Regions from separate parts of the Shewanella sp. S1-49-MNA-CIBAN-0167 genome, predicted to be linked through region 2. Evidence: predicted binding sites of a transcription regulator. Region 2 holds the regulator's gene; each other region holds the start of a gene.
What was found. Region 2 encodes sigma-54, which starts transcription at its own class of promoters, with help from an activator protein. Its sites were predicted from a motif close to GTTGGCACGNNNNTNGNNT; they were not measured.
Positions count from the first base shown of each region.

Region 1: the regulator sigma-54 is predicted to act here: its motif matches at 4,112-4,130, upstream of flgB (flagellar basal body rod protein FlgB).
Region 3: the regulator sigma-54 is predicted to act here: its motif matches at 2,074-2,092, upstream of flhA (flagellar biosynthesis protein FlhA).

Region 1 is NZ_JBEOPO010000006.1:47,704-57,602, reverse strand. Features, by position in the region: gene AAEZ00_RS04125 (flagella synthesis protein FlgN) at 1-401, opposite strand, end outside; gene flgM (flagellar biosynthesis anti-sigma factor FlgM) at 503-832, opposite strand; gene flgA (flagellar basal body P-ring formation chaperone FlgA) at 907-1,614, opposite strand; gene AAEZ00_RS04110 (chemotaxis protein CheV) at 2,213-3,133, shown strand; gene AAEZ00_RS04105 (CheR family methyltransferase) at 3,194-4,027, shown strand; gene flgB (flagellar basal body rod protein FlgB) at 4,164-4,562, shown strand; gene flgC (flagellar basal body rod protein FlgC) at 4,565-4,981, shown strand; gene flgD (flagellar hook assembly protein FlgD) at 5,005-5,790, shown strand; gene flgE (flagellar hook protein FlgE) at 5,851-7,224, shown strand; gene flgF (flagellar basal-body rod protein FlgF) at 7,490-8,230, shown strand; gene flgG (flagellar basal-body rod protein FlgG) at 8,246-9,034, shown strand; gene flgH (flagellar basal body L-ring protein FlgH) at 9,044-9,718, shown strand; gene AAEZ00_RS04065 (flagellar basal body P-ring protein FlgI) at 9,729-9,899, shown strand, end outside.
Region 2 is NZ_JBEOPO010000007.1:44,982-54,880, reverse strand. Features, by position in the region: gene AAEZ00_RS04760 (transposase) at 960-1,211, opposite strand; gene AAEZ00_RS04755 (hypothetical protein) at 1,231-1,383, opposite strand; gene mgtE (magnesium transporter) at 1,906-3,270, opposite strand; gene AAEZ00_RS04745 (HPr family phosphocarrier protein) at 3,736-4,011, opposite strand; gene rapZ (RNase adapter RapZ) at 4,028-4,894, opposite strand; gene ptsN (PTS IIA-like nitrogen regulatory protein PtsN) at 4,891-5,334, opposite strand; gene hpf (ribosome hibernation promoting factor) at 5,337-5,624, opposite strand; gene AAEZ00_RS04725 (RNA polymerase factor sigma-54) at 5,650-7,134, opposite strand; gene lptB (LPS export ABC transporter ATP-binding protein) at 7,277-8,008, opposite strand; gene lptA (lipopolysaccharide transport periplasmic protein LptA) at 8,005-8,586, opposite strand; gene lptC (LPS export ABC transporter periplasmic protein LptC) at 8,573-9,133, opposite strand; gene kdsC (3-deoxy-manno-octulosonate-8-phosphatase KdsC) at 9,130-9,696, opposite strand; gene AAEZ00_RS04700 (KpsF/GutQ family sugar-phosphate isomerase) at 9,699-9,899, opposite strand, start outside.
Region 3 is NZ_JBEOPO010000006.1:10,872-20,770, reverse strand. Features, by position in the region: gene fliQ (flagellar biosynthesis protein FliQ) at 1-75, shown strand, start outside; gene fliR (flagellar biosynthetic protein FliR) at 79-882, shown strand; gene flhB (flagellar biosynthesis protein FlhB) at 892-2,025, shown strand; gene flhA (flagellar biosynthesis protein FlhA) at 2,160-4,259, shown strand; gene flhF (flagellar biosynthesis GTPase FlhF) at 4,289-5,674, shown strand; gene AAEZ00_RS03915 (MinD/ParA family protein) at 5,679-6,560, shown strand; gene AAEZ00_RS03910 (RNA polymerase sigma factor FliA) at 6,553-7,272, shown strand; gene cheY (chemotaxis response regulator CheY) at 7,317-7,700, shown strand; gene AAEZ00_RS03900 (protein phosphatase CheZ) at 7,714-8,451, shown strand; gene AAEZ00_RS03895 (chemotaxis protein CheA) at 8,467-9,899, shown strand, end outside.

The DNA of each region.
Region 1 (9,899 bases), on a different contig from region 2:
GCTTGCAATGCTTGGGCAAATCGATTTAGGCTGGCGATATTGTGTTCAATTAAGCTGGCATTCTGGCTATTAATGTCTTTGCATTCTGCGAGAATAGATTTGGCCTGGGCGACTTTTTGTACCAGTTCAGGAGCTGTGGTAAGCAGGGCGTGCTGGGGGTGTTGAGCCAGTTTTTCGTCAGTCGCTTTCATATTGATTAAGCACTGGGTTTTGTCTTTGGAAAGCGTCAGTAGTTTGTCGGCATCTTGGTTTGTTAATGCGGCTTTTTCTTCAACAATAAGCAGTTTCAGCTGTGCTAAGGTCTGATTTTGGGTCTCTAACAGTGCACGTAGCTCATCGTTTGGTTGTTCGCTTGGTTGTTTATTCAACTCTTTATTTAGTACTTCATTTAGCTCTGTCATAAATTACTCATTGGTTTTGTTAACTGACACTTATCTATGATGCAAGTTAGCACCTATTATCTGTGTGTCGTTAAAACAAATTAAAGAGTAACGTTTAACGGCTACTCTTTGTCAAACGATAGACTGCTTAGCTCTGCTTCAAAGCTGGCAATATTCGCAGCAAGCTTTTCTGGGTCGACTTTATAGCGTCCTTCAGAGATAGCGAGCTTAATTTCTGCGACCTTTTTTTGGTCAACTTCAGGTGTCGCTTCCATTTTTGCTTGCGCGCTCTGAAGCTGGTGAGCTTGAGCGGTGATGCTAACGGAATCGGCTTTAACCGGTGCCGCGGATTTTTGAGCCACAGCAGTATTAGATTGCTTAGCAGACTGCGTGTCACGTGCAGTGCGCATTTGGGTATTAGCCGCAGTGTTATGCTTAATGTCAATTGCCATTGGAGGCTCCAGCGTAATGTATTAGGTTCTTCAAACAGATTATCGGCACTGTTGGAAAAAACTTTAGTCCTAGTTTACATTCTTACTTCAACTTCGCCAACCCCAACCACCACCGCATCAAATTGTTTACTCGTGTTACTGTTTTTCACCCTGATGACGTCATCAAGATTGCCGTCACGCAGTGCTTCACCAAGGGTTTTTATTTGAACATTAGCGGTTCTAGCGTAGATGGAAACCGAGTCACCTTTGCACACAAAACACAGGTTATTACTCAATACAGGTGAGTCTTTTGCCACGCGACGTTTCACTCGCGAACCGATTAATGTGTGGGTATCAGAAAAAAAGTGGCCTCTTAAACTATATTGGTCAACATACATGATGTTTAAGTGATGTGGAGCAATAATTTGGTCTGGAGACAGTAGCTGGTTAGCCACCACGACAGGGTATTGTATTTCAACTCGAACAGAGAGATACATTTGCCATGGATAGTCATAGTCTGGGCTGATACAACTTAGTTTTACCATGTTATTTCGACTAATGGCTCTTTCACTGGCGAGTTCGGCATTAATCGGTGGATAGCAGCGCGGTGGACTAAGACGACCTTCAAGATTTTGTGGGGTAATTTGCACCTTAGCGTTGGCGTCGGCATCAATTTTTTTTGCGACCACCTCTTTAGCTAACGTATAAATGGCCGATAGTTTAGGTGTTACTATCTCTTCGCTAGCAAATGCTGGCAAAGAAAGCGTCATTGAGCACAAAAAACATAAAAAAAATACTTTCATAATGAAGATCCTAGCTTGTGTTGCCAGAATGCACCTATACTTTGGAGAACGAAAAATATGCGAGTAATCTCTGCATACGCAATAAGCTAAAAATGAGGTGAGGGCATGATAATAACATTTCCCTTTCGTCAAAAAAGTGTCAGTTCACTGTAAGAGTTAACTTAGTAAAAGTTAAAGCAAGTTGCATGCCCACTTTTAATTCAATAATTTGATAAGTATTTGCTAGGCTGCTGATGGTTTGCCCAGAGTGTGTCATGTTCGTCTGATGAAAACCTCAATTGGGGATAAATTGGGGGATAGTAACGGTTATCAAACGGCTCTTTGTTCGGCTATTCACCTTGTATCGATTCACAATGGGCCCGCTATTGGCGCGGCGACTAACACTATTGTTAACATGTGAGTGCACCTTTATTAGCAAAACACATGGCATGTTTGATATTGCAGACTTGAAATAAACCCGTTTTCAACGATTTATCCCCTCTCTTATCCAGGTTGAGGTTAAAATAGCTAGCAAGCGTATTATATTAAACCAAGGTTCACTATAATGTTAACCAACAATTTTATCCTTTTGAGTAACAGTTAACTACAAGGCTGTGTTATGTCGAGCATTTTAGAATCAGTAAATAAACGTACCCAGCTTGTCGGACAAAACAGATTAGAGCTGTTGCTGTTTAAGCTTAACGGTCGTCAACGCTTTGGTATTAACGTATTTAAAGTAAAAGAGGTATTACAATGTCCTCCACTGACAAGGCTACCTAAACTAAACCCCTATGTTAAAGGTGTTGCGCATATTCGTGGGGAAACAATTTCTATTATCGATTTAAGTGCTGCAACCGGTGGACGTCCACTGACATCAACTGAAAATTGCTTTGTTATCATTTCCGAATATAACCGCAGTGTTCAAGGCTTTTTGGTCAGTTCTGTTGAGCGTATCATCAATATGAATTGGGAATCTATTTTGCCGCCGCCCCAAGGTTCAGGACGTTCTTCATATTTAACGGCTGTGACTGAGATTGAAGGTGAGCTGGTTGAAATTTTGGATGTTGAAAAAATTCTTGATGAAATTTCACCTGTTAAGACCTCTATCAGTAAAGAAGTCAGTGAGACGTTAACTATCGATAAAGAACAGCATTATCATATTATGGTTATTGATGATTCTACGGTGGCACGCAAACAAATTATTCGTTCGTTAGAGTCGTTAAATCTGCAAATCGATACCGCTAAAGATGGTAAAGAAGCGTTGATCATGCTGAAAAATATTGCCGCTGAAATGGATGATGTCTCAGTTGAGATCCCGCTGATTATTTCAGATATCGAAATGCCAGAAATGGACGGTTATACTTTAACTGCTGAAATTCGTGATGATCCAAAATTAAAGAACATAAAAGTAGTTCTACACACATCATTAAGTGGTGTGTTTAACCAAGCAATGGTAGAAAAAGTAGGTGCTAACGACTTTATTGCTAAGTTTAACCCCGATGAATTAGCCTCAGCGGTTAACAAACATTTGAGTTTATAAGCCTCTAATATTGAACAATATTGGATGCTCAGCTCATCGGCCACATATTAGGAAGTTAATGTGACAGATAAATCACTTGCTGAAGCAGAGTACAATCAATTTAGGCTGTTTTTAGAGCAGCATAGCGGTATTGTGTTAGGTGAGAATAAACAATATTTAGTCCGCAGTCGTTTAGCGCCGTTGATGGGGAAGCATAATTTACCTTCTTTGTCTGAGGTGGTTAAAAAGTCGATGAAACCGATAGAACGTCAACTGCGTGCTGAAGTGATAGATGCAATGACCACCAATGAAACCTTATGGTTTCGAGACCGTTATCCGTTTGAATTACTTAATAATACTCTATTGCCTGAATACAGTAAGCTTGGCAGACCGTTAAAAATATGGTCTGCGGCATGTTCTTCTGGGCAAGAACCTTACTCTTTGTCGATGACAGTGTTGGAATATCAACAGCGTAAACCCGGTGCTTTACCGGGCGGCGCGACGATTCAGGCAACGGACTTGTCACCATCAATGTTAGAGCGCTGTAAGAATGCTGAATATGATGGTTTAGCGCTGGCTCGTGGCTTGTCTGAAGAGCGTAAACGTCAGTTTTTTGATGCTTTACCGTCGGGCAACATGACAGTGAAAGATAATGTTAAGCGTTTAGTTAACTTTAGAGCACATAATTTACTTGAAAGTTATAGCTTATTAGGTAAGTACGATATTATTTTTTGCCGTAATGTATTGATTTATTTTGGGCCAGAGGCAAAGACTAAAATTTTGCGGCAATTTGCTGCCGCACTTAATCCTAAAGGTATTTTATTCTTGGGTGCGTCAGAATCTCTAGCAGGCTTAAGTGATGAGTTTACTATGGTTCGATGTAATCCTGGTATTTATTACCAAAAGAAAATATAGATAAAATAACAAGTTAAGCTATTTATCATGCCGGCATTCGTCGGCATGTTTGTTTTTGTCTTTTATTCGTTTAAAAATTAAATTGTTGGCATAACCCTTGCTTTATTACTATCAGTTAGCTGATGGAGGCAATTTTATGGCGATTAATTTCGATAATGCATTAGGTGTTCACCAATATTCTTTGGGCATTCGAGCTCAAAGAGCAGAAGTAATTTCAAGTAATATCGCCAATGCCAATACTCCTCATTATAAAGCTCAAGATGTTAATTTTGCTTCCGCCATGAAATCGGCAAGCTCGCATCAACAAGGCTTGAGTATGAGTCAAACCACAGACAAACATTTTGATTTAACGGCGTTAAGTCAACAACATGTTCAATATCGAATGCCAAATCAGGCCGATACTGGCGATGGTAATACCGTCGATACCCAGAAAGAACAAGCAGCATTTATGCAAAATTCGCTCGAATATCAAATGTCATTAGGCTTTCTTGAGGGCAAATTTAATGGCATGCGTAAAGCATTGAGAGGTGACTAATCATGAGTTTATTTAATATTTTCAATGTGTCTGGTTCGGGTATGTCAGCGCAGTCAGTGCGTTTGAATACTACCGCCAGTAATATTGCCAATGCTGATTCGGTGTCAAGCAGTGTCGATAAAACCTATCGTGCACGTCATCCTGTTTTTGAGGCCGAAATGCTAAAAGCCAATAGCCAGCAAGACAGTTCGCCTGGCGTCAGCGTTAAAGGCATTGTCGAAAGTAACAAACCATTATTAAAAGAATACTCGCCAGACCATCCAATGGCGGATGGTGATGGTTTTATTTACAAACCTAATGTCAATGTGATGGAAGAAATGGCCGATATGATTTCTGCATCACGCTCTTATCAAATGAACGTTCAGGTGGCTGATGCAACTAAGTCTATGTTGCAACAGACGTTAAGGATGGGTAAATAGTATGATTATTCAAGGAGGTAACAATGAGCCTCGTTAACTCTTACAGTCAGTCTTTACCGCAACAGTCCAGTAGTGCTTCAAACACAAGTGCTACAACCAAAAATTCTGTGCAGGCAAATACGACCACCACGACCACAGGTAATCCTTTTCTTGACGGAATTCGCTTACCTGAAGAAAGTGCGATACCTGAAGCAAAAGATCAGATGTTAAAGCAAGATGATTTCTTTGCTTTACTCAGTCAACAGTTGTCGATGCAAGATCCCTTTAAACCGGTTGATAATGATCAAATGATTGCCCAAATGGCATCATTTTCCACAGTCGATGGTATTTCAAATCTTAATGATGAAATTCTTAACCTCAATACTGTGATGAGTTCTAGCCAAGCATTGCAAGCTTCTGGTTTAGTGGGCCGTAAAGTGCTTATTCCTTCTGATACTGGGGCTATTTCTACTGAAAACTCGGAAATTAAAGGGGTGATCAGTACGCCATCAACCATCGAATCTATTTCGGTCAGAATTGAAGATGAGTCGGGTCAGCTGATTAAGAGCTTTAATATTGATGGCAGTAAAGGCGGCAATGTTGATGTGACGTGGGATGGTTTAGATTCAGATGGCCAACCCGCAGAAGCCGGTAATTACGCCATTAAGGCTAGCGGTAAAGTGGACGGAACGTCGGAAGATTTAGCCGTATCGACTTATGCCCATGTTACCAGTGTGTCATTGGGCACTGTGGCGACAGGCGCTATTTTGAATTTGCGTGGAGTAGGTGGAATTAAGTTATCTGACGTACTCGCAGTATCTGAAACATAATACGGCCACCAACAAACAGTTGGCTGTCATCATAAATGAATTAATTGTGAGAGGTGAAACATGTCATTTAATATCGCACTGAGTGGTATTGCTGCCGCGCAAAAAGACTTAAATACCACCGCGAATAACATCGCCAACGTGAATACTATTGGCTTTAAAGAGTCTCGAACAGAGTTTGCCGACGTGTATGCTAATTCTATTTTTTCCAACGGTAAAACCGCAGTAGGCGGCGGTGCCACCACCTCACAAGTTGCGCAACAGTTTCATCAAGGTAGCTTGCAATTTACCAGTAACTCGCTAGATATGGCGATAAGTGGTGGGGGTTTCTTTGTTACCTCGTCAGAATTAGGCACTAAAGATCAATCATTTACTCGCGCGGGTGCATTTAAAGTTGATTCAGGCAATTACATGGTTGACTCAGCAGGTAACTTTTTACAAGGTTTTCCCGTGGATGCAGATGGTAATTCAACGTCGGTGAGCTTAACCACCACCAAACCCATTGAGATCCCAGATAAAGCGGGCAGCCCAGTAAAATCGTCAACAGTTGAAATACAGATGAATCTTAATGTGGGAGAGAAAGCATTAAATCCAGCTAACTTTAATCCTAAAGATTCTGACACCTTTAATAATTCCACCTCGGTGACGATTTATGATTCGCTAGGTGAGTCACATATTATGACCAGTTACTTTATTAAGCCTGAGCAGGGTTCATATACTGGCGAAAGTAATTGGGTGGCCTTTTATGCGGTTGATGGAAAGCCTGTTGACACGACTGTTGCTGGCAGTTATGAAACAGATACTGATGATGATGGTAACAAAGATGGTAATGCATTGGCAGAAGCGACTAACCCGGATGGAGTAGGAACATGGTCAGGTGCAGTGCTTACCTTTAACTCAGTAGGTGCTAATATAAGCAGTAACCCCGCTTCGATTACCACTGAGTCATTAGGCACTGCGGGTGCAAATACTTTAGGCCCTGAGGCCGATGGTACTCAAACTCTTAATATAAAGTTTGATAATCCAACCCAGTATGCTTCTCCGTTTGAAGTGACTAAATTAGCCCAAGATGGTATTACCGTTGGCCGATTGACTAACGTAGGTATTGGCGCTGATGGTTTAGTGACCGCAAGCTACAGTAATGGCTCAACGGTGCCATTATCACGGGTGGCATTAGTGCGTTTTGCCAATGAGCAAGGACTCACTCAAGTGGGTAACACGTCTTGGAAAGCCAGTATCGAATCAGGTGCAGCATTAGCGGGAGAGGCCAATAGTGGTACCTTTGGTGATATAAAATCTTCTGCGCTTGAACAGTCAAACGTTGAGTTAACCACCGAGCTGGTGGATTTAATCTCGGCTCAGCGTAACTTCCAAGCTAACTCGCGTACCCTTGAAGTGAACAATACCTTAAACCAAACCATATTACAGATCCGCTAAGTTAACCACACGCCATGATAGGTGTTGCCGTTTACGGCAACACCTTGCCTTTACCCCTTCATTATTAGTCCTCATTATTAGTCCTCGTTATTATCCCCTGGTGTTATTTGATGCTTTTTTGACACTCATGAGTTATTCGTTAATGTTAATTCCTAACTAATTCAATCTATTACATCTCCATAATCCGCCTTAAAACTCATTGGCATGATGCTTGCTTGTTCTGTGTATATAAATTGTTTTTGCAGAAAGTTTGACGGAGCAACAAATGGACAAATTTCTTTATATTGCCATGAGTGGCGCAAAGCAAGGTATGAATGCCTTAGCAGTAAGTGCTAACAATCTTGCCAACGCCAATACTGATGGATTTAAAGCTGACATGGTCCAAGCCCGTTCAATGCAGGCCTTTGGTGAAGGCTTGCCTACGCGAGTATTTGCGATGATGGAAAGCCCCGGCAGTAACTTTAACGGCGGTCCCATTAAAACCACCGGTCGCGACCTTGATATCGCAGTTAAGGGCGATGGCTGGGTTGCCGTACAAGCGGCTGACGGTTCAGAAGCTTACACCCGTGCAGGCAGTTTGAAATTTGACAGTACCGGTTTGCTGTTAAATAGCAGCAATCGTCCAGTGATGGGCAATTCCGGTCCTATTGTGTTGCCTATCCCAATTGAGAAAGTAGAAATTTCGGCCAACGGTATTATTTCAGTTAGGCCTCAAGGGGCGACGGCCGAAGTGGTCGAAGAAGTGGCGAGGATTAAATTAGTTAATCCTGGTAACGAGAACATGATGCGCGGCGAAGATGGTTTGTTCCGCCTTATTGCCGGTGGCGATGCGCCAAAGGACCCCGGGGTTGAAGTTGTCAGTGGCGCAGTTGAAGGCAGTAATGTCAATTCAGTGCAAGAAATGGTCGCCATGATCGATATTCAACGTCGATATGAAATGCAAGTCAAAATGATGAAGAACGCTGAAGAAATTGATAAGGCGTCAGCTTCTTTGATGAGAATCTAGTTAGGAGTAATTATTATGCATCCAGCGTTATGGATAAGTAAAACAGGTGTAGATGCCCAGCAAACCAACATTGCGGTTATTTCTAATAACGTGGCTAACGCCAGTACTGTCGGATTTAAGAAAAGCCGTGCGGTATTTGAAGACCTACTTTATCAAACCGTTAATCAAGCCGGTGGCATTAGCTCAGACAACAGCAAGTTACCCAATGGCTTAAATATTGGTGCTGGTACTAAGGTGGTTGCTACCCAAAAAATGTTTACCCAAGGCAACATGCTCACCACCGATAACTCATTAGATTTAATGATTGAAGGTTCAGGCTTTTTTGAAGTGCAAATGCCAGATGGTACTGCTGCTTATACGCGTAATGGTCAGTTTAGCTTGGATGATACCGGTCAGATTGTTACCCCAGGTTCAGGCTATGTGGTTCAGCCGCCGATCACTATTCCCGATGATTCCTCCAGTATTACCGTATCCGCATCGGGTGAAGTGTCTGTGCAAACGCCAGGTACTGCTGCTAGTCAGGTGATTGGCCAGTTAACCATGACCGATTTTATTAATCCGTCAGGTTTAGATCCCTTAGGACAAAACTTGTATACCGAAACGGGTGCCAGTGGCACGCCTATCCAAGGTACGGCATCCCAAGACGGTTTAGGTTCTATTCGCCAAGGGGCACTGGAAACCTCTAACGTGAATGTGACTGAGGAATTGGTCAACCTTATTCAAGGACAACGTATTTACGAGATGAACTCCAAAGTGATCTCGGCGGTTGATCAAATGCTGTCTTATATTAATCAGAATCTCTAAGGCGTTAAGATGATTAAATACATTGCGTTAGCGTCAGTGGTGTTATTAATTGGCTGTAGTTCTACGCCCAAGAAACCCATTGAAGATGACCCATTTTATGCGCCGGTATACCCAGATACGATACCGACACAAGTGGCGGCAACGGGATCTATTTATCTTGATAGCCAAGCATCAAGCTTGTATTCCGATATTCGTGCTCATCGCGTCGGTGACATTATTACGGTGACCTTAAAAGAATCAACCCAAGCATCGAAAAGCGCCAATAACGAAATCAAAAAAGACACTGATTTAAGCGTTGAACCAATATATGCCGGCGGCAAAAACATTTCCATAAGCGGCGTCCCAATTGATTTGGGTTACGGCGACAGCATGAATACCAAGCGCGAGTCTGATGCTGACCAATCAAACAGTTTAAATGGCAGTATTTCAGCCAATGTCATTCAGGTGCTCAGTAACGGCAACTTAGTGATCCGTGGCGAAAAATGGATTTCGATCAATAACGGTGATGAGTTTATTCGCATCACAGGGATGATCCGCAGCGAAGACATTAACCCAGATAATACTATCGATTCGACACGAGTGGCTAACGCTCGCATTCAGTATAGCGGCACAGGTACGTTTGCTGATGCCCAAAAAGTCGGTTGGCTGAGTTCATTCTTTATGAGTGAGTGGTGGCCTTTTTAAGGAGTAATGGATGAAAACTAAACTGATTGTTGCGACTGTATCGTTAGTAGCGTCGATATTGATGTTAACCGCCTCTGCACATGCAGAGCGGATTAAAGACATCGCCAGTATTCAAGGGGTGCGAAGTAACCAATTAGTCGGTTATGGGCTGGTGGTCGGTTTGCCTGGTACGGGGGAAAGT
Region 2 (9,899 bases):
TCGTTTTTTTTTAATATTATCAATTAATAACGGAAATACTAAGCTTCTTGTTAATCATTAATTTACTAAGTAAAGTGATTCATAGTGGCGGCCATTGTGAAAATAAATATTATTTACCATTTAATTCAGATACTTATTTGTTAAATTAGTGAGACGATCACTGATGGACACCGAGCCATAACGGCTATATTTCGGTTAAGCTGTTTTATGCATGAGCAGAGAATGAATTCGATTGGTATTACTCCGACTAAGGTTAACTTATGAGTATGAAAAAGCCCCAATGCATCCTTTGCATTGGGGCTTTTGTTTGCATAGTTTATTTATATTTATATTATTATTTATGCTGCGGTGGTATCACCACCCTAACGCAATCATTGAGTATCAATTGAAGCTTTAGGGCGTTGCTCAAGCTCATTATTATTATTTGGCTTTGAGCTATCAGCCAAAGGCTGAAATAAAAATGACGTTATTGGCTATTACATCTGGGGAACCAATAACGCCTGAACTGTCAATAAAGCGGCAAGGATGCAAGTATTTTGCGCTTATTATTAGAATGTTTGTTGCTCTGTTATCAACTTGCTGGGGGACGAGTTGCTAACACTATCAAACATCCTTGCCAAAACGGTTTTGATATTTAGCTCTGTTAATGGTGACAATCGCGCCGTCAATGGCTAAAGCTAAAACACCTTAATAAAAATGACGTTATTGGCTATTACATCTGGGGAACCAATAACGCCTTAACTGTTATGTTAGCCGGCTTCCTTAACGACTAACGGTGGAGCAATAAAGCGGCAAGGATGCAAGTATTTTGCGCTTATTATTAGAATGTTTGTTGCTTTGTTTTCAACTTGCTGGGGGACGAGTTGCTAACACTATCAAACATCCTTGCCAAAACGGTTAACTGAATTTCCAGTCATTATGGCTTAAGATAGTTTAAACGCTATCTCAAGCGTATATGCTTAGCTTGCCATCGTATGTAACTGTTGACTTAGCTGAGTGATTTTTTGTTGTAAATGGGCTATTTCTGACACGATAGCGCTTTTGCTTCTCATTTGGCGAAGATCATTACTTCTTACCCATTGGTAAACGGTTTTAGCTGATACACCGTATTGCTTTGCTACATCAGACAATAATCTGTTATGGTTTTTGACTTCATCAATTACTTGTCTTTGTAATTCCACTGGATACTGTCTCGTATTTGACATATTCATCAAATAACCTCCTGCTGATTTATTTATGTTTGCCTGAGCGAGTTTCAACATCATCCCACTGGCTGCAACCGAGATGCGCTAAGAAAAAAATATTTTGTCGGCATTGTTGAACGATATTATTGAGCATGATACTGACCGATTTAATCTGACGACTTAAGTTAATTTTCTTCATCGCTATCTCCTACAACTACAATGGAATGCTTTACAATAAAACTACCTCTTAGTGGGTATTAGTTGTTATATGGAAACTTTGTGCCAACGTTGTAGGAAAATTTAATCTGTTATTTATCAAGTATTTAATATTTTATTGTCAATGGGTTATTACTTACCTATTGGTTAGTTTGGTGCAATTGCACTAAATTGGTGAAAGATGCTATGGCGATTATTTATCGCTGAAGTGGTCGATGCTGCACAGTATGGATGACCAATATGGCAGCAAAAGGTCATCTTAATGACAAGATGAGCAAGGCGTTATAGTCGAATGAGTTATTCCGAGTGGATGGTTTAAAAAATCATACAAGGAGTGGGTTTGATGATATGGCTTTAATGGACGTCATCTTGGTAAGTGATCCGGGCGTGAAGACGCATGTTAAACAGGCTAGCGATGTATGGCGGGGGCAAAGTCGTCCGGGGAATTGCGCTAGAGTTTGCAATTTCACTGGACGACATGGTGTGCACCAATCAAATGAATGAGCTAGTGGATTAAGAACAATGTGGCTAGGCCTAAAAATGCAAATAAGCCAACCACATCTGTCACCGTGGTTAATACCATGCCACCGGCTAATGCTGGGTCAATATTTAACTTTTTTAACATTATTGGAATAGTGGCGCCAGCAAAGCCTGCAACCGTCATATTAATCAGCATAGCACAACCAATTAACCCTCCTAACGCGATGTCATCTTTCCACAGCCATACTGCAAAAAATACCAATATAGACCACATTAAGCCGTTTAATAATCCAATGCTGAGTTCTTTACCAATCAACCAACGTGAGTTACTTTGGCCAATATGCCCAAGTGCAATACCACGGATCACCAGTGCTAAGGTTTGATTACCGGCAACCCCGCCCATACTCGGAACTATGGTCATTAAAATCGCGATGGTGGCAAATTGCTCTAAGGTGCCTTCGAACATGTTACTGACAGACGAGGCAAGTAACGCAGCAAATAAGTTAATCGTTAACCACAGGGAGCGTCTTAGCGTACTTTTTAGCACTGGGCCAAAGGTATCCTCATCATCATCCATCCCTGCCATCCCCATCATTGAATGCTCGGCATCTTCGCGGATCACATCGATAATGTCATCGATGGTGATCCGGCCAAGCAATTTTGCTTGGCTGTCGACGACTGGGGCGGATAGCCAATCGAGTCGTTCAAATTTTTGGGCTACATCTTTATCAGACATCTCAACCGGAATACTTTCTAACTCTGTGTCCATAATGCTTCGGACGGTTACGCTTGGATCGCAGGTTAATAAATCGACTAATCTTACTCCGCCTAAAACATGATCTTGACGGTCAACAACATATAAGGTGTCGGTAGTATCGGGTAAGTTTCCCCGTTGACGTAAATAACGTAATACCACTTCGATATTGACATCGGGTCGTAAGGTGACGGTATCGGTGTTCATGATACTGCCTGCCGTATCATCAGGATAGCGCAGTGCTTGTTCTACTCTATCCCTGTCCTGGCTGCGCATTGACTTAAGTACTTTCTTGTAAACACCATCGGGTAAGCTGCGAAGAATATAGGCGAGATCATCTGTGTCCATACCTATTGTGGCCTGGGCGAGCTTTTCTGGTGTCATGCTGCTAATGAGTGAATCTTTAAGCTCTTCACCTAATTCGTCAAGAATTTCACCCGCATATTGTTGGTCAATGAGTTGCCATAACACTTGTCGATTTTTGGGCGGTGATGATTCGAGAATTAGGGCGACATCGTTAGGTGACATGGTGTGCAACATGTTACGAGCATGAACAAACAAACCACTGTCTAGCGCTTGAACGAGTTGATTGAGGCGTTGTTCGGTTATCTCATTATCTAGGTACTCTTTACCCATATATCTACTTCCTATTCATCATACTTATATCATAAAGTATGTAATCATTCTGGGCTGCTCAGGTTTTTCTGTTTAAGGCGTATTGGTGCAATAATCGTTGTCTGCTTGTAAGACAATGTAACGCCGAAATGGGATACTTGAGTCGTTTCCTCTGGACGAAATTATGCATGGTCTACGCTGCTATACATCATATTGACGGACGACTGCACGGATGCAGAGTCATACTGGATCCGTTGCTGAAAGCGGCGATATCTGTATTATGTTAAACGCTAAACTCCCGCAGAGTGAACTGATACTTAATCAGATGGGTATCAACTGCGTGAGATAAACCTAAGGGCTAATATTATCGAGGGACTGATGTCTACCGTTGAGCATCAATGTCGTGACAGTTTGGTTAGGCCACGTGTAATAAGAATAATAGTGGATTAAAAAGTGAGTGACTCGCGAATCGTACTCTTCACTGATTTAGCAAGATTCATCAAATTTAGCATTAATCAGATCACACACTGCATTTAATGCTACTTCGGCATCTGGACCCTTTGCGGTCACGGTGATCATTTTCCCTATTCCACTTTCAAGCATTAACAACCCAAGCACACTTGCGGCACTGGCGTTTTTTTCGCCCTGAGTTAAGGTGATGTTCGCGTCAAAATCGGCGGCTAATACCGCGAGTTTTGTTGCTGCACGGGCATGTAATCCTAATTTGTTGGAAATGGTAACTTGGCGTTCAAGTTTGATCATTCATGCAATCCTATGCTCACTTAGCGGTGAGTTCACTTATACTTAATTCTCTGTGGCGAGCATTAACAGTGTGTTTACTGCCTTGCCTAAATCGTTTTGCTAATTGGTCTGCAATATATACCGAACGATGCTGGCCACCCGTACAACCAATCGCGATAGTCAGGTAACTGCGATTGTTACGTTCTAGGTGTGGCATCCAGGTTTCAAATAGGTTTTCAATTTGCCAAATGAACTTGTTGACCAATGGCTGACGCCCTAAAAATTCTTGTACGGGTTCGTCTAATCCTGTCAATGGGCGCAATTCTATTTCCCAGTGTGGATTGGGCAAAAAGCGTACATCAAACATAAAATCCGCTTCAGTCGGCATGCCGTGCTTAAAGCCAAAAGACTCAAAGTTAATGACCAATTCTTTATCGACACTGCCTAGTAGTATTTGCCTAACTTGGTCGCTTAACTCGTAGATATTTAGCGCCGAAGTGTCAATGTAATGGTCAACAATTTTTGCGGTAGGCTCAAGTAAACGGCCTTCTAATTTGATCGCTTCTTGCAGTGAAATATGATTTTTAGATAACGGGTGCAATCGGCGTGTTTCGCTGTAGCGTTTAAGTAACACTTTATCATTGGAATTTAGAAAGAAGCTGATAATTTCAGTGTCATGTTCAAGTAGGGCTAATTGGTCTTGAAGCACTTTGCCTTGTTCAGCAATGTTGCGGACATCAACACTAATCGCAACTAAATCATTACTGCCCTTGAGCTGAGCGAGTAATGTGCCAATGAGGGGTAGAGGCAAATTATCGACACAATAATATCCTAGGTCTTCTAATACTCTTAAGGCAACGGATTTCCCTGAACCTGAACGTCCCGATACTATGACAAGTTTCATGCAGTTATAACCCGATAAAGTTCTGTTGCGTTGTGGCTTTTGCGAAGCTGTTTCAATATTTGCTTATCGCTGAGCTTTTTAGCCATACTCGATAACGTGCCTAAATGTTGTTGGCACTGGTCTGCAGGTACTAACAAAGCAAATAAAATATCCACGGGCTGCTTATCAATTGCATCAAAGGCAATGGCTTCTTCACATTTAACAAATATCGCGATGGGGTGATCGATGGTCGTTAATCGACCATGAGGTATCGCAATGCCATTTCCTATACCTGTGCTACCCATTTTTTCTCTCGCTAATAGGCTTTCAAAAACCTCTTGCGAAGACAGGGTTGGATACTGGGCAGCGACTAAATTGCTGATGAGTTCCAGTACTTTTTTCTTACTGCCCGGTGTGGCACAGGTAGTGCATTCCGGCTGCAGAATGGTACAAAGTTCCATCGTTAGTGTTTTGTATACTTCTCTTTGTGTTTAATTACCTGACGGTCGAGTTTATCGATCAGGGCGTCTATTGCAGCATACATATCAGTATTTTCTGACATAGCAAAAATCTCTGCGCCATTAACGTGGATTTTGGCTTCTGCTTTTTGTTGTAATTTGTCTACATGGAGTACAACGTGTACATTATGGATCTGATCGAAGTGTCGTTCAAGCTTTGAAAATTTACCATTAACATACTCACGTAAAGATTCAGTTATTTCGACATGACGTCCAGTCAGATTTATATCCATAGAAAATCCTCCACAACCTTGTAGGTTATAAACTCTTACGTTGGTTTGAGGGCGGGATTAGCATTGCTTCTCGGTATTTTGCAATCGTACGACGAGCAACGTTTATGCCTTGTTCTGCCAGAAGTTGAGCCATTTTACTGTCACTCAATGGTTTTTTCTGGTTTTCTGCGGCAACCAGCTTTTTGATAAAAGCACGAATTGCTGTTGATGAGCATTCCCCGCCATCGTCAGTGCTGACATGGCTAGAGAAGAAGTACTTTAGTTCAAATAGTCCACGTGGGGTGTGCATATATTTTTGTGTGGTGACTCGTGAAATTGTCGATTCATGCATTTCTACTGCTTCAGCAATATCATTTAGCACCATAGGTTTCATGGCTTCTTCACCGTATTCAAAGAAGCCTTGCTGAAATTGCACAATGCAATTTGCCACTTTGAGTAGAGTATCATTGCGGCTTTCGATACTTTTAATAAACCATTTAGCCTCTTGCAAATGGCCTCGAATAAATTGACTGTCAGACTGATTTTTACTGCTTCTAGCCATGGCGGCGTATTGCTGATTAACGCCAATTTTGGGCATATTGTCTGGGTTTAACTCTACAACCCAACGGCCATTTTTCTTTAGTACCGTGACATCGGGAATAACGAATTCGTCATCGGTGGCGGTGATCAATAAGCCTGGACGAGGATTGAGTGATTGGATTAGGGTGATGGCGTCACGTAACTCATTTTCTTTTAGCTTAGTTTTGCGCATCAATAATCTAAAATCACGCCCAGCAATTAAGGTTAAATAGTCTTTGATTAGCAAACGGGCATTATCGATATGGGGTGTGGTGTTAGAGAATTGCGCTAATTGGATCAATAAACATTCACTTAAATCACGTGCAGCAACACCAACGGGATCAAAGTGTTGAATTCGTTTTAATACAGCTTCAACTTCATCTAACTCAACATTTTCGTCACCCATGGCTTCGAGAATATCGTCGGTACTTTGGGTTAAATAACCGCGTTCATCCACGGCGTCGATGATCGCTGTGGCAATGGCAAGATCGGTCTCTGAAAATGGAGTGAGATTTTTCTGCCATTCTAAATGTTCATACAGACCTTCGGTGGTTTCACCTTGAAACGGCATGTCATCATCGCGCATGCTAGCACTACCTGAACCTGACATCGGCGAGGCGGTGTACACTTCATCCCATGTAGTATCCATGGCTAAATCATCCATGGTTTCTTTGGTCATAGATTCTGCTGTGTCGACTGTTGAGGTGTCTTTTTCAATATTGACAATGCTGTTGTCACTGAAGTCTGTATCAGCTTGGTCGCGATTTTCTTTTACGGGGTCTTTTGCTTCAGAAAACTCATCTTCTATTTCAAGTAATGGATTTGAATCCAATGCTTGTTGGATTTCTTGCTGTAGCTCCAATGACGATAATTGCAGTAAGCGAATGGCTTGCTGCAATTGTGGGGTCATGGTTAAGTGTTGACCCATTTTAAGTTGGAGTGACGCTTTCATTTACCGCTTATCCCTAGATGATTTCCATAAAAGTGACAATTTATAAAACTGTAATGGATTGTCACGTACATCAATGATGTTTAACGCTGTTTAGATATCGTTCAATCAAATGAGTTAGATAGACTAAAGGCCCGTAAAGTAACTATAGCTTGAATTGTTCACCTAAGTACACCGCCCGAACTTGTTGATTGCTCAATACCTCATCAGGTGTGCCTTCGGCAATTAAATTACCTTGGCTGACGATATAAGCTCGCTCACAGACATCTAACGTTTCACGTACGTTATGGTCGGTAATTAATACTCCTAGACCTCGGCTTTTAAGTTGTTGAATGATTTTTTTTATGTCGATGACAGAAATCGGATCAACACCAGCAAAGGGCTCATCGAGTAGAATAAATTTTGGATTGGCGGCTAAAGCGCGCGCAATTTCAACACGACGACGTTCACCACCCGATAACGACATGCCTAGGCTGTCTCGAATATGGGTAATATGGAACTCTTCTAATAGATGCTCAAGCTGTTCAATACGTTGGTTTGTACTGAGTTCTTTGCGGGTTTGCAACACGGCCATAATGTTGTCATACACTGTGAGTTTACGGAAAATACTGGCTTCTTGTGGTAAGTAACCAATGCCTTTGCGAGCTCGCAGATGCATTGGATCGTCAGTGAGATCGTCATCATCAATTAAAATTCGACCCTTATCACTTTTCACTAGGCCGACAACCATATAAAAGGTGGTTGTTTTACCTGCACCATTGGGGCCTAAAAGCCCAACAATTTGGCCTGTTTTAACCGTTAAACTGACATCTTTAACAACTTGACGATCTTTATAGCTTTTAGCCAGATTTTCAGCGGTTAAGGTTATTTGGGTCATGGTTTGATCTGCTTTTTAACTGGGATTTCAGGGAGTTTTTGCTTTGGCGCAGACTCGTCTTGGAAATTCTCAGGTTGAATAATGGTGATAACCCGATCTTGCCCTGTGCCCGAACTTTCAGCAATAAGCTCTTGCGCATTGATGTTGTACTTAATTCGATTACCGGTCACTTGGCTACCCGATTGATTAAGTTTGGCATTACCTGTCAATGTTAGCGTGGTAGTCGCAAGGTCATAGGATATTTCGTCGGCACTGGCAGTACCAATTTGACCGTCATCTAATTCTTGTGAAAACGTCGCGGGTTTGCCAGTGGCGATAAGTTTCTTACTGGTGCTGTTTTCGGGGGTAAACGCCCGTAATTCATCAGCATTGATATTAATACTGCCTTGGACAATCTTAACCGGACCATTAAAAATGATTTGGTTATTTTTTATGTCAGCAAATTGGCTAACCGCAACAATTTTTAATTCTTGTTTCAGATCACCTTGTTTCGCCATAGCAGGCAAACTCAACAGGCAAAGTATGCTGCTCAATAACATAACATTGGCGCGAGTGTGGAGACGATTAATGTGGCTCATATGTTCCTTCTACCTGGCTCAGTAGCGATAATTGTTGCGAATTCAAGTCAGCATGTAGGCCTAAGCCTTTAATAATAAACCCTTTGCCTTTGATATACACCATCTCTTGTGAGGTGCCTATCATAGTGGTTAAGTCTACCGTCACCGCTTGGGTACTCAATGACTGCAGGGGTTCTTCTATATCAATGGCATCAATAATAACATTGTTTTCTAATATGACTTTGCTGGTGTTTTTATTCAATTGTCCTCGATCTGCACTTAATTGCCATTGTGCTTTACCATTTTCAGGGTAAATGAGGTATATCGGTTTGGTAAAGTGAGTGATGTCACTTGAAGCATAATGCTCCATGTGCTCGGCGCTGACTCGACTTTCGACAAAACCTTGTTGATTGAATTCCGTGGTGCGTAGGTTATCTGCAATAAAGTCAGGGCGCTCAATACCAGGTACTTTCACCGAGTCCATTTCACTGCGTTTTATTTGTGCTTGCCAGTACAACATAAAAGCAAGACCAAAAAAAGCCACAATACTTAGGGTGATCCGATTCATATACTCATTCCATGAGCACTGGCAAATTTATCTTGGCTTAAGAGTAATAAGTCAGTCAGTTCTCGCAAAGCTCCATGTCCGCCGTTTAAGGTCGTTGTCATGTGACAATGTCGTTTTACAAACGGATGACCATCGCCGACACACACGGAGAGACCTACGGCTTTCATTACGGGCAGATCAACCATGTCATCGCCAATGTAGGCTACTTGTTCGGCGCTTACATTATACAGCGACATAAGTTGCTCAAAAGGTTCAAATTTATTATCAATGCCTTGATAAATATGTTTGATTCCTAATCCGGTCATTCGGGTTTCGACAATTTTTGATTGACGACCTGTAATGACGGCAACATGAATATCGCTAGTGAGAACTGAGCGTATACCGTAGCCATCGCGAGTATGAAAGGCTTTGAGTTCTTCGCCAGCATTACTGAGATAAATACGTCCATCTGAAAAGACCCCATCGACATCACAGATTAACAGTTTAATTTTCTGAGCTCGCTGCCAAATATCATTACTGATAGGGCCGTAAAATCCTTGGTGACACGAGGTTGATTCTGACATGATTAAATGACTCCAGCTTTAACCATATCGAGCATGTTTAATGCCCCGATCGGTTGGTGTTTTTCATTGACGACAACCAGTCCGTTGATGTTTTTTTCATCCATGATTTGTAGCGCTTGTGCAGCTAAAATACCCGTGGGGCAGGTCACACAGTTTTTGGTCATCACCAGGGCTATCGAAGTGGTACGAAGGTTCACTTCGGC
Region 3 (9,899 bases), on a different contig from region 2:
GGCCATTGGCTGGTGCAAACCATGATGGATTTCTTTTTCGAGATGGTGAATCTCATTCCACAAGTGATAGGGTAAGTTATGAATATTTTGTTTGATGAAATCAGTCAAACAATTGCTGCTTATCTTTTGCCGTTTTTTCGTATTTCATCCATGCTCATGGTGATGGTGGTCTTTGGCGCAAATACCACGCCGGCTAGGGTTCGACTCTTGTTATCCGTGGCCATTACCGTGGCTGTTGCACCTATTTTACCCCCAGTTGTAAATGTCGAATTACTGGCATTAAGTTCCGTTTTTGTGATTGTTCAGCAAATATTAATTGGGGTGACAATGGGTTTTGTGACCTTAATGGCCATGCAAACCTTTGTGTTAACAGGGCAAATTATTGGTATGCAGACCAGTTTAGGTTTTGCTTCAATGGTTGATCCTGGTTCTGGTGCGCAAACACCCGTAGTGGGTAACTTATTTTTGTTATTGGCAACGCTTATCTTTTTGGCAGTTGACGGCCATTTATTGATGTTTCGGATGCTGGTGGCGAGTTTTGAAACCATTCCTATATCAAATCAAGGTATATCAATCGCCAATTATCGCGCCCTTGCCGATTGGGGCGGTTTCATGTTTGGCGCTGCGCTGACAATGTCAATCTCAGCTATTACTGCCTTGTTATTAATTAACTTATCCTTTGGTGTAATGACTCGCGCATCGCCGCAGTTGAATATTTTCTCTATTGGTTTCCCGGTTACCATGGTCTGTGGTTTGCTGATTTTGTGGTTAACATTGGGACCGATTATGGCGCATTTTGATGAAGTTTGGTCGGCTGCGCAGCTACTTATGTGTGATGTGCTGCAGCTTGAATGTCAACGTGATAGTTCAGTGGTATTTTAGGGGGCACAGATGGCAGAAAATGACAGTAGTCAAGAACGCGATGAAGAGCCCACCGAGAAGCGACTTGAACAAGCCCGTGAAAAAGGCCAAGTCGCCCGTTCTAAAGAATTAGGTACCGCAGCAGTATTATTGGCCGCATCGGTTGGATTTTCGATGACAGGGCCGGCTATTGCCAAAGGTCTCCATACCATAATGAAACAACTATTTACCATGGAACGCGACCAAATTTTTGATACCAACTCCATGTTTCGTGTATGGGGCGTCGTGGGGAACGAGCTTGCTGGGCCGTTAATTAGCTTTATTGCTTTACTGGCATTTGTGGCTTTTTTGGGCAATATTGTTTTAGGTGGGATCTCTTTTTCAGTCAAAGCCTTTATGCCTAAAGGCAGTAAGTTAAACCCCATGAACGGTTTTAAGCGTATGTTTGGTACCCAAGCATTGGTTGAACTGACTAAAGGTATTGCTAAATTTGTGGTGGTGGCATTATCCGCTTACTTCCTACTAAAATTTTATTTCATTGATATTTTGACCCTGTCTAGCGATCACCTACCTGGCAATATCTATCATTCTTTAGAGTTGCTCATTTGGATGTTTATCGTACTTTGCAGTTCGATGTTATTGATTGTTATTATAGATGTGCCATTTCAAATTTGGAATCACAAGAAACAATTAAAAATGACCAAGCAAGAAATTAAAGATGAGTATAAAGATTCTGAAGGTAAGCCTGAAGTTAAAGGCAAAATTAGACAAATGCAGCAGGAGATGGCGCAACGGCGTATGATGACCGAAGTGCCTAACGCTGATGTGATTGTGGTTAACCCAGAGCATTATGCTGTGGCGGTAAAATACGATGTAAGTCGCTCGTCTGCGCCATTTTTAATTGCCAAAGGTGTCGATGACGTTGCCTTTAGAATACGTGAAATTGCTCGCGAACATAATGTTGCTATTGTATCGGCCCCGCCATTAGCTCGTGCTATTTACCACACCACTAAGATTGATCAACAAGTGCCAGAAGGCTTATTTACCGCGGTCGCACAAGTACTTGCCTATGTATTTCAGCTTAGGCAATATCAAAAAGGTAAAGGTCGTCGTCCTAAAGCTATCCCACTTAGTCAGCCCATTCCTGATGATTTGAAGCATTAATCGCCACTCAATTCGCTTATATCGTTAAATGACTCCCTCTGTCGTAGTTTTGGCTTAGTTTTTGCTTCGTCAGTCTATTAGCGTCAAATAACAGTACATTATTTCGCAATAGACTACATGAAGGGTTGACCTCAATGGATGCAAAAGCCGCTTTCGGGCAATTTAAACAAATAAGACCGTCGACATTTAAGGGCATTGGTACGCCTTTAATCGTGCTCGCGGCGCTTGGAATGGTGGTGTTGCCCATTCCTGCTTTTTTGCTCGACATCCTATTTTCATTCAATATTGCTTTAGCTTTAGTCGTACTACTCGTTGCCATTTATACGGATAGACCTCTTGATTTTGCTGCATTTCCTACCGTATTACTGGTGGCTACGTTATTAAGGCTTGCCCTTAACGTTGCCTCTACCCGGATTGTATTGCTCGAAGGCCATAATGGTGGTGATGCCGCTGGTAAAGTGATCGAAGCGTTCGGCTCAGTGGTGATTGGGGGTAACTATGCTGTCGGTTTAGTGGTATTCCTTATTTTGATCATCATTAACTTTGCGGTAGTGACCAAAGGTGCGGGGCGTATTTCTGAGGTAAGCGCTCGCTTTACCTTAGATGCCATGCCAGGTAAGCAAATGGCCATTGATGCCGATTTAAATGCCGGTACGCTGACCCAAGAACAAGCCGGTATTCGCCGTGAAGAAGTGACCCGAGAAGCTGACTTTTATGGTGCGATGGACGGGGCGTCAAAATTTGTAAAAGGTGATGCTATCGCCGGTATTATGATCTTAGTCATCAATATCTTAGGTGGCTTTATTATTGGTATTGTGCAGCACGATCTCGATTTTTCTAGCGCCGTAGAAATTTATACGTTATTAACCATTGGTGATGGTTTAGTCGCGCAGATCCCCGGTTTATTATTATCCATTGCCGCGGCTTTATTGGTGACTCGTCAAAACGAGTCAGGCGATATGGGCCAAATGATGTTCAGTCAGATGTTTGACAGTCATAAATCATTAGCCATTGCTGCTGGGTTATTATTTGTCATGGGTGTTGTGCCTGGTATGCCTCATTTCGCGTTTTTGACTTTCGCAGCCATTACCGCAGCTGCCGCTTACTTTGTTTACAAGCGTAATGTTGACAATAAACAAGCTGCACTTACCTTAGCCACAAAAGGGCCGGTTGAGACTAAGAATAAAGAACCTAAAGAGTTAAGCTGGGACGATGTACGCCATGTTGATACCATAGGGCTTGAGGTTGGTTATCGCCTAATTCCATTAGTCGACAAGTCTCAAGGCGGTGAATTATTAGGCAGGATCAAAGGCGTACGTAAGAAATTGTCACAAGAGTTAGGTTTTTTAGTGCCAGCGGTGCATATTCGTGACAATTTGGATTTATCCCCTAATGCGTATCGCATTTCGTTAATGGGCGTGGTGGTCGGTGAGGCAGAAGTGAGACATGATTGCGAGTTAGCGATTAATCCAGGCCAAGTTTACGGTAAGCTTGATGGCATTGAAACTCGCGACCCCGCTTTTGGTTTAGAGGCGGTATGGATAACCCCAGAGCAACGTGAACAGGCACAAACATTAGGCTATACCGTCGTCGATACCGCAACGGTTGTGGCTACACATATCAGCCAATTACTCAGTAATAATGCGGCCAAGCTATTAGGATATGAAGAAGTGCAGCAGTTAATAGACATGTTGGGCAAAAATTCACCTAAATTAGTCGATGGTTTTGTTCCCGATATTATGCCGCTGGGATCTGTGGTTAAAGTGATGCAAAACCTACTTAACGAAGGGGTATCGGTACGTGATTTACGCACCATAGTGCAAACCTTGTTAGAATACGGCACTAAGAGTAATGACACCGAAGTTTTAACCGCAGCAGTGCGGATTGCGCTAAAACGTATGATAGTGCAAGAAATCTCTGGACCAGAACTTGAAATACCTGTCATTACATTGGCGCCAGAGTTGGAACAGATGTTGCATAAGTCTATGCAGGCGACCGGCGGTGAAGGTCCTAATATTGAACCGGGTCTTGCAGAGCGTATGCAACAGTCATTATTAGACGCTGCACAGAAGCAAGAAATGGTAGGGCAACCAGCCATTTTATTGACATCTGGCATGCTCAGGTCAACGCTGTCACGATTTGTTAAATACACTATTCCCAATTTACGCGTGATTTCTTACCAAGAAATACCGGACGAGAAACAAATTAGAATTGTTTCTGCTGTAGGCCAATAGTGATAACGTCAGTTTATAGAGGTGCATAAGTGAAAATTAAACGATTTTTTGCCAAAGATATGCGCGCGGCATTGGCTCAAGTAAAAGAAATGTTGGGTTCTGACGCTGTCATTATGTCGAATAAAAAAGTCACTGGCGGAATCGAGATTGTCGCTGCTGTAGATTATGACGAACCTAAAGCCGCTATCGCTTCACAAGCGCCGACCACGGGTTTTATGGATGTGAGCGAAGACAAGGTGTCTTTAGGCGCTAAACCTGCCATAAAAGCCCAATCGAAGGTCAATCCTCCTGCGGCCGCAGATTCGTTACAGGCATTACTTGAAAAACAACACAATCGCATGACACAACAAATGTCCGTGCAACAAGACGAGCCAGAGTTACCTGAATGGGCCCGCCAATTACAAGGTGCAAAGTCGGCTAAACCCGCGTCGAACTTGCCACCGCAATCCGTCTCTGACAAACCAACAAAAAATAATAAAAACCACTCAGGCGATATGGATGATCTGCGTGAAGAAATGGCTTCATTACGTAGCTTATTAACTCATCAAGTTTCATCGTTAATGAAAGACCAAAAAAAGCGGACCGATCCTGTGGGAGCAATGCTTGAAAGTAAATTGATTGCCGCAGAGTTTTCTCCGGCAGTAGCTGCTAAACTAGCGGGATTAAGCCAACATTACACCCCAGCAGATTTAGTGCGCGCATTACCGCAAAGTTTAGCCAACTTACTCGACAACCAAGGCGATGATATTGTCAAACGGGGTGGTGTTGTGGCATTTGTGGGTCCTACGGGTGTTGGTAAAACGACTTCTTTAGCTAAAATTGCCGCCCGATTTGCCGCCCATCATGGACCAGAGCAGGTCGCATTGATTACCACAGATCATTACCGTATTGGCGCCTATGAGCAATTAGCCACTTATGGCAAAATAATGGGCTGTCCGGTTAAACAAGCACATGATTTAACTGAATTAGAACAAATTCTTTATCAGTTTAGAAATCGTAAGTTAGTGTTAATTGATACGGCAGGTATGGGGCAGCGAGATATGCGTTTATATCAGCAACTAGATAATTTAACAGCCAATAGTAGAATTCCAATTAGGAGCTACTTAGTCTTGTCGGCGACCGGTCAACGTCGCGTATTGCAAGATGCGGTTGAACATTTTAAACGGATCCCATTAGCGGGTGCGATTTTAACCAAGTTAGATGAATCAATATCAATTGCAGGTGCTTTGAGCGTATTGATTCAAAATGAGTTACCATTGAGCTATGTTACTGACGGTCAACGTGTTCCTGAGGACATGAAAGTGGCTGATACCCTAGAGTTGGCTAAGCAGGCTCTGGCGGCATTAAATGAAACAGAACAACAATCGTCACAAGACACAGCGTGGTCTAATGACAACGCCTATGCATTTGAGTAAAGTTATGACACGGGATCAAGCAAGTGGTTTACGTATGATGAATCAACCAAATAACGATAAAGTTAAAGTAATTGCCGTATCCGGTGGTAAAGGCGGAGTGGGCAAAACCAGTGTGTCAATTAATACCGCCGTTGCATTAGCTGAAAAAGGCAAACGCGTATTAGTACTTGATGCCGATTTAGGGTTAGCCAACGTCGATGTCATGCTGGGGATCCGCGCTGAGAAAAATTTATCTCATGTTTTGTCCGGTGATGCCGAATTAGATGACATCATTGTGCGCGGACCCAAAGGGATCGGTATTGTTCCTGCTACGTCAGGTTCTCAAGCGATGGTTGAATTGACGCAAGCACAACATGCCGGACTTATCCGTGCATTTAGTGAAATGCGTACTCAGTTCGATATTTTAATTGTTGATACTGCTGCCGGTATATCAGATATGGTGCTGAGTTTTTCTCGTGCATCACAGGATGTATTAATTGTCGTTTGCGACGAGCCGACATCGATTACCGATGCTTATGCGCTGATTAAAATTTTAAGTCGCGAGCATGGTGTGTTCCACTTCAAAATTGTGGCAAATATGGTGCGTAGTTTGCGAGAAGGTATGGAATTATTTGCAAAACTGAGTAAAGTGACCGATAGATTTTTAGATGTTGCTTTAGAGCTGGTTGCAACAATACCCTTTGATGAGAATTTACGTAAAGCGGTTCGTAAGCAAAAGTTAGTTGTTGAAGCGTATCCTAAATCTCCTTCAGCTATTGCTTACCATGGATTAGCCAATAAAATTATGACTTGGCCGGTGCCACAACAGCCCGGCGGCCATTTAGAATTCTTTGTTGAACGTCTTGTACAACGTAAGCCGATACAAGAAGGAAGAACGGGTGAATAAAGCCGCAGCGTATACTCAGTTCGATAACAAAACATCTATTGTTGAACAGTATGCACCGCTGGTTAAAAGAATTGCTCATCATATGCTGGCAAGATTACCAGCATCGGTGCAACTCGATGACCTATTACAAGCTGGGATGATGGGGTTGCTTGAGGCCTCATCAAAATTTGATGATAGTAAAGGGGCCAAATTTGAAACCTTTGCTGGTATCCGAATTCGTGGTGCAATGATAGATGAAATTCGCCGAGGTGACTGGGTTCCACGCTCAGTTCATCGTAATAATCGTCGTGTAGCACAAGTGATTGATGAATTAGGGCAGAAGCTTGGACGTGATGCTCATGATACTGAAATTGCAGAAAAACTTGATATGTCGCTTGATGAATACCATCACATCTTAAATGATGTTTCTGTTGGTAAAATCATCGGTATAGAAGATCTTGGTGTTGCGCAAGATGTGTTAATCACAGACAACGAATCGCCAGATGAAACCTTTGACTCGCTTGCTGAAATTCAATTTCAATCTGCATTGGTTGAAGCAATTAAGACATTGCCAGAAAGAGATGCGTTAGTGCTGTCGTTATATTATGACGAAGCATTAAATTTAAAAGAAATTGGTGCAATCCTTGAAGTTAGCGAATCGCGAGTAAGCCAGATATTAAGTCAGGCAATGCTCAGGTTAAAAGCCAAACTCAAGCATTGGACACAAGAATAATAACTTATATAGAGCGAACGAGAGTCAGCTCACCGGAGGAAACCTTGGACAAGAATATGAAGATTCTTATTGTTGACGATTTTTCAACAATGAGGCGTATCATTAAGAACTTGTTGCGAGACTTGGGATACAATAATACTCAAGAAGCAGATGATGGCTCAACAGCCCTACCAATGTTACAAAAAGGCGATTTTGATTTTGTAGTAACAGACTGGAACATGCCTGGAATGCAAGGTATTGATTTACTTAGAGCCATTCGTGCTGATGATTCGTTAAAGCATTTACCTGTATTGATGGTAACCGCTGAAGCTAAGCGTGAACAAATTATTGCTGCAGCGCAAGCTGGTGTAAATGGTTATGTAGTAAAGCCTTTCACCGCCGCTACGTTAAAAGAAAAGCTAGATAAAATCTTTGAACGACTCGCATAACCAAGGATTAGTCATGCAGGCATCAATATCGGGCTTGGTCACTCTTGAACAAGCCCAAGAACTTGTTGAATTACTTACCTCGGGTAATCAAGCAGAAGCTGATGATTACATCAGAGAGCTTGCCACGCCATTGCAGCGTGAGCTTTTTGAAGAAGTCGGTAAGTTAACTCGACAACTCCACAGTGCACTAAAAGATTTCAAAGTTGATAACCGTTTATCTGAATTAGCGAATACCGAAATACCGGATGCTAAAGAAAGGTTGAACTATGTTATCGATATGACAGAACAAGCTGCAAATAAAACCATGGATGCAGTTGAAGAATGTCTTCCTTTGGCCGATACCATCATTAGCAATATACAATCAGTGACGCCCATGTGGGATAAATTGATGCGTCGTGATATAGAATTGGGTGAATTTAAGTCACTTTGTCATGATGTTCAACAGTTTATGTCGCATAGCGAGCATGACTCTAATCGCCTTCGCGAGCTGTTAAATCAAATTTTAATGGCGCAAGACTTTCAAGATTTGACCGGTCAAATGATCCGTCGAGTGATTGATTTAGTTCGTGAAGTAGAAACTAATTTGGTTTCAATGCTAACGGTGTTTGGTGATAATGCTAGCGAATTATTGCCTACTATAAACGATAATAAAATAGAAGCAGAAGGTCCCATTATGCATGCTGAACGGCGTGAAGATGTGGTTACTGGTCAAGATGAAGTAGATGATCTGCTATCAAGTCTGGGTTTCTAATTAGGAGTCAATTTAATGTCTTTTGATGTTGATGAAGAGATACTCCAGGACTTTTTAATTGAAGCTGGTGAGATTTTAGAGCTTCTACAGGAGCAGCTCGTTACTCTTGAAAATAATCCTGATGACAGTGATTTACTTAATGCTATTTTCCGTGGATTTCACACCGTTAAAGGTGGGGCTGGTTTTTTAAGTCTGGGTCCAATGGTTGATGTTTGTCATGAAGCTGAAAATACCTTCGACCTTTTACGCACCCGCAAACGCGGCGTAAATTCAGAGTTAATGGATATTATTTTGCAAGCGGTTGATGCGATTAATACCATGTTTGCTCAAACTCAGCAGGGACAGCAGCAAGACTCCGCTGATCCTGCGTTACTCGCTAAACTCAAATTATTAAGTTCAGGTGCACCATTACCTTCAGAAATGACGGCAGGAGAGCCAGAACCCATTGAAAATATTGTTGAGTTTAACCAGCCTGAATCCATCGAAGAAATGAGTATGCCCTCAGCGCAAACATCCGGCTCAGGCAGTATTGATGAAATTGATGAGTCTGAATTTGAAGCTTTACTTGATGCTTTACATGGTACAGGCAAAAGTCCTGCTTCATCTAAAGCTTCTGATAGTAAAAAAGCCAATATCGATTCAACGTCTGCGGTAACCAATAGTAGTGACGACATTACTGATGATGAATTTGAAGCATTGTTAGATGAATTACATGGCTCAGGATCGTTTAAAGCTAAATCAGAAGCGGTAGTTTCAGCTAAACCAGCTACCCCGCCTGTTGCTGAACCTCTTGTTGATTCTGATGAATTCACTGACGATGAATTTGAACGTCTTTTAGATGAATTACACGGTAAAGGTACTGCGCCGGTAGTTAAACCACAATCAACTACCGCTGTAGAGTCCAATAAAGTGGTCGCTCCCCCAGTGGTAAAACCGACGGCAACACCAGTTGTTAAGCCCGTAGCATCATCTGCCCCGGCAGTTGCTCCTAAGGCGCCTTCTGTTCCGCAAGGTGAGACAACCGTTCGTGTTGATACCGCTCGGTTAGACGACATCATGAATATGGTTGGTGAGTTGGTCTTAGTTCGTAACCGACTGGTTAGCTTAGGCATTAATCGTGAAGATGAGGAAATGTCTAAGGCTCTTGCTAACCTTGATTTAGTCACTGCTGATTTGCAAGGCGCAGTGATGAAAACCCGCATGCAGCCTATCAAGAAAGTGTTTGGCCGATTCCCTCGTGTTGTTCGAGATATGGCCCGCACCTTAAATAAAGAAATTAATTTAGTCATGATTGGTGAAGATACCGATCTTGATAAAAATTTAGTTGAGGCGTTAGCCGATCCTTTGGTCCACTTGGTGCGAAACTCAGTCGATCACGGTATCGAAATGCCGATTACTCGTGAAGCAAGTGGTAAATCTCGAACGGGCACGATTACCTTATCGGCTAG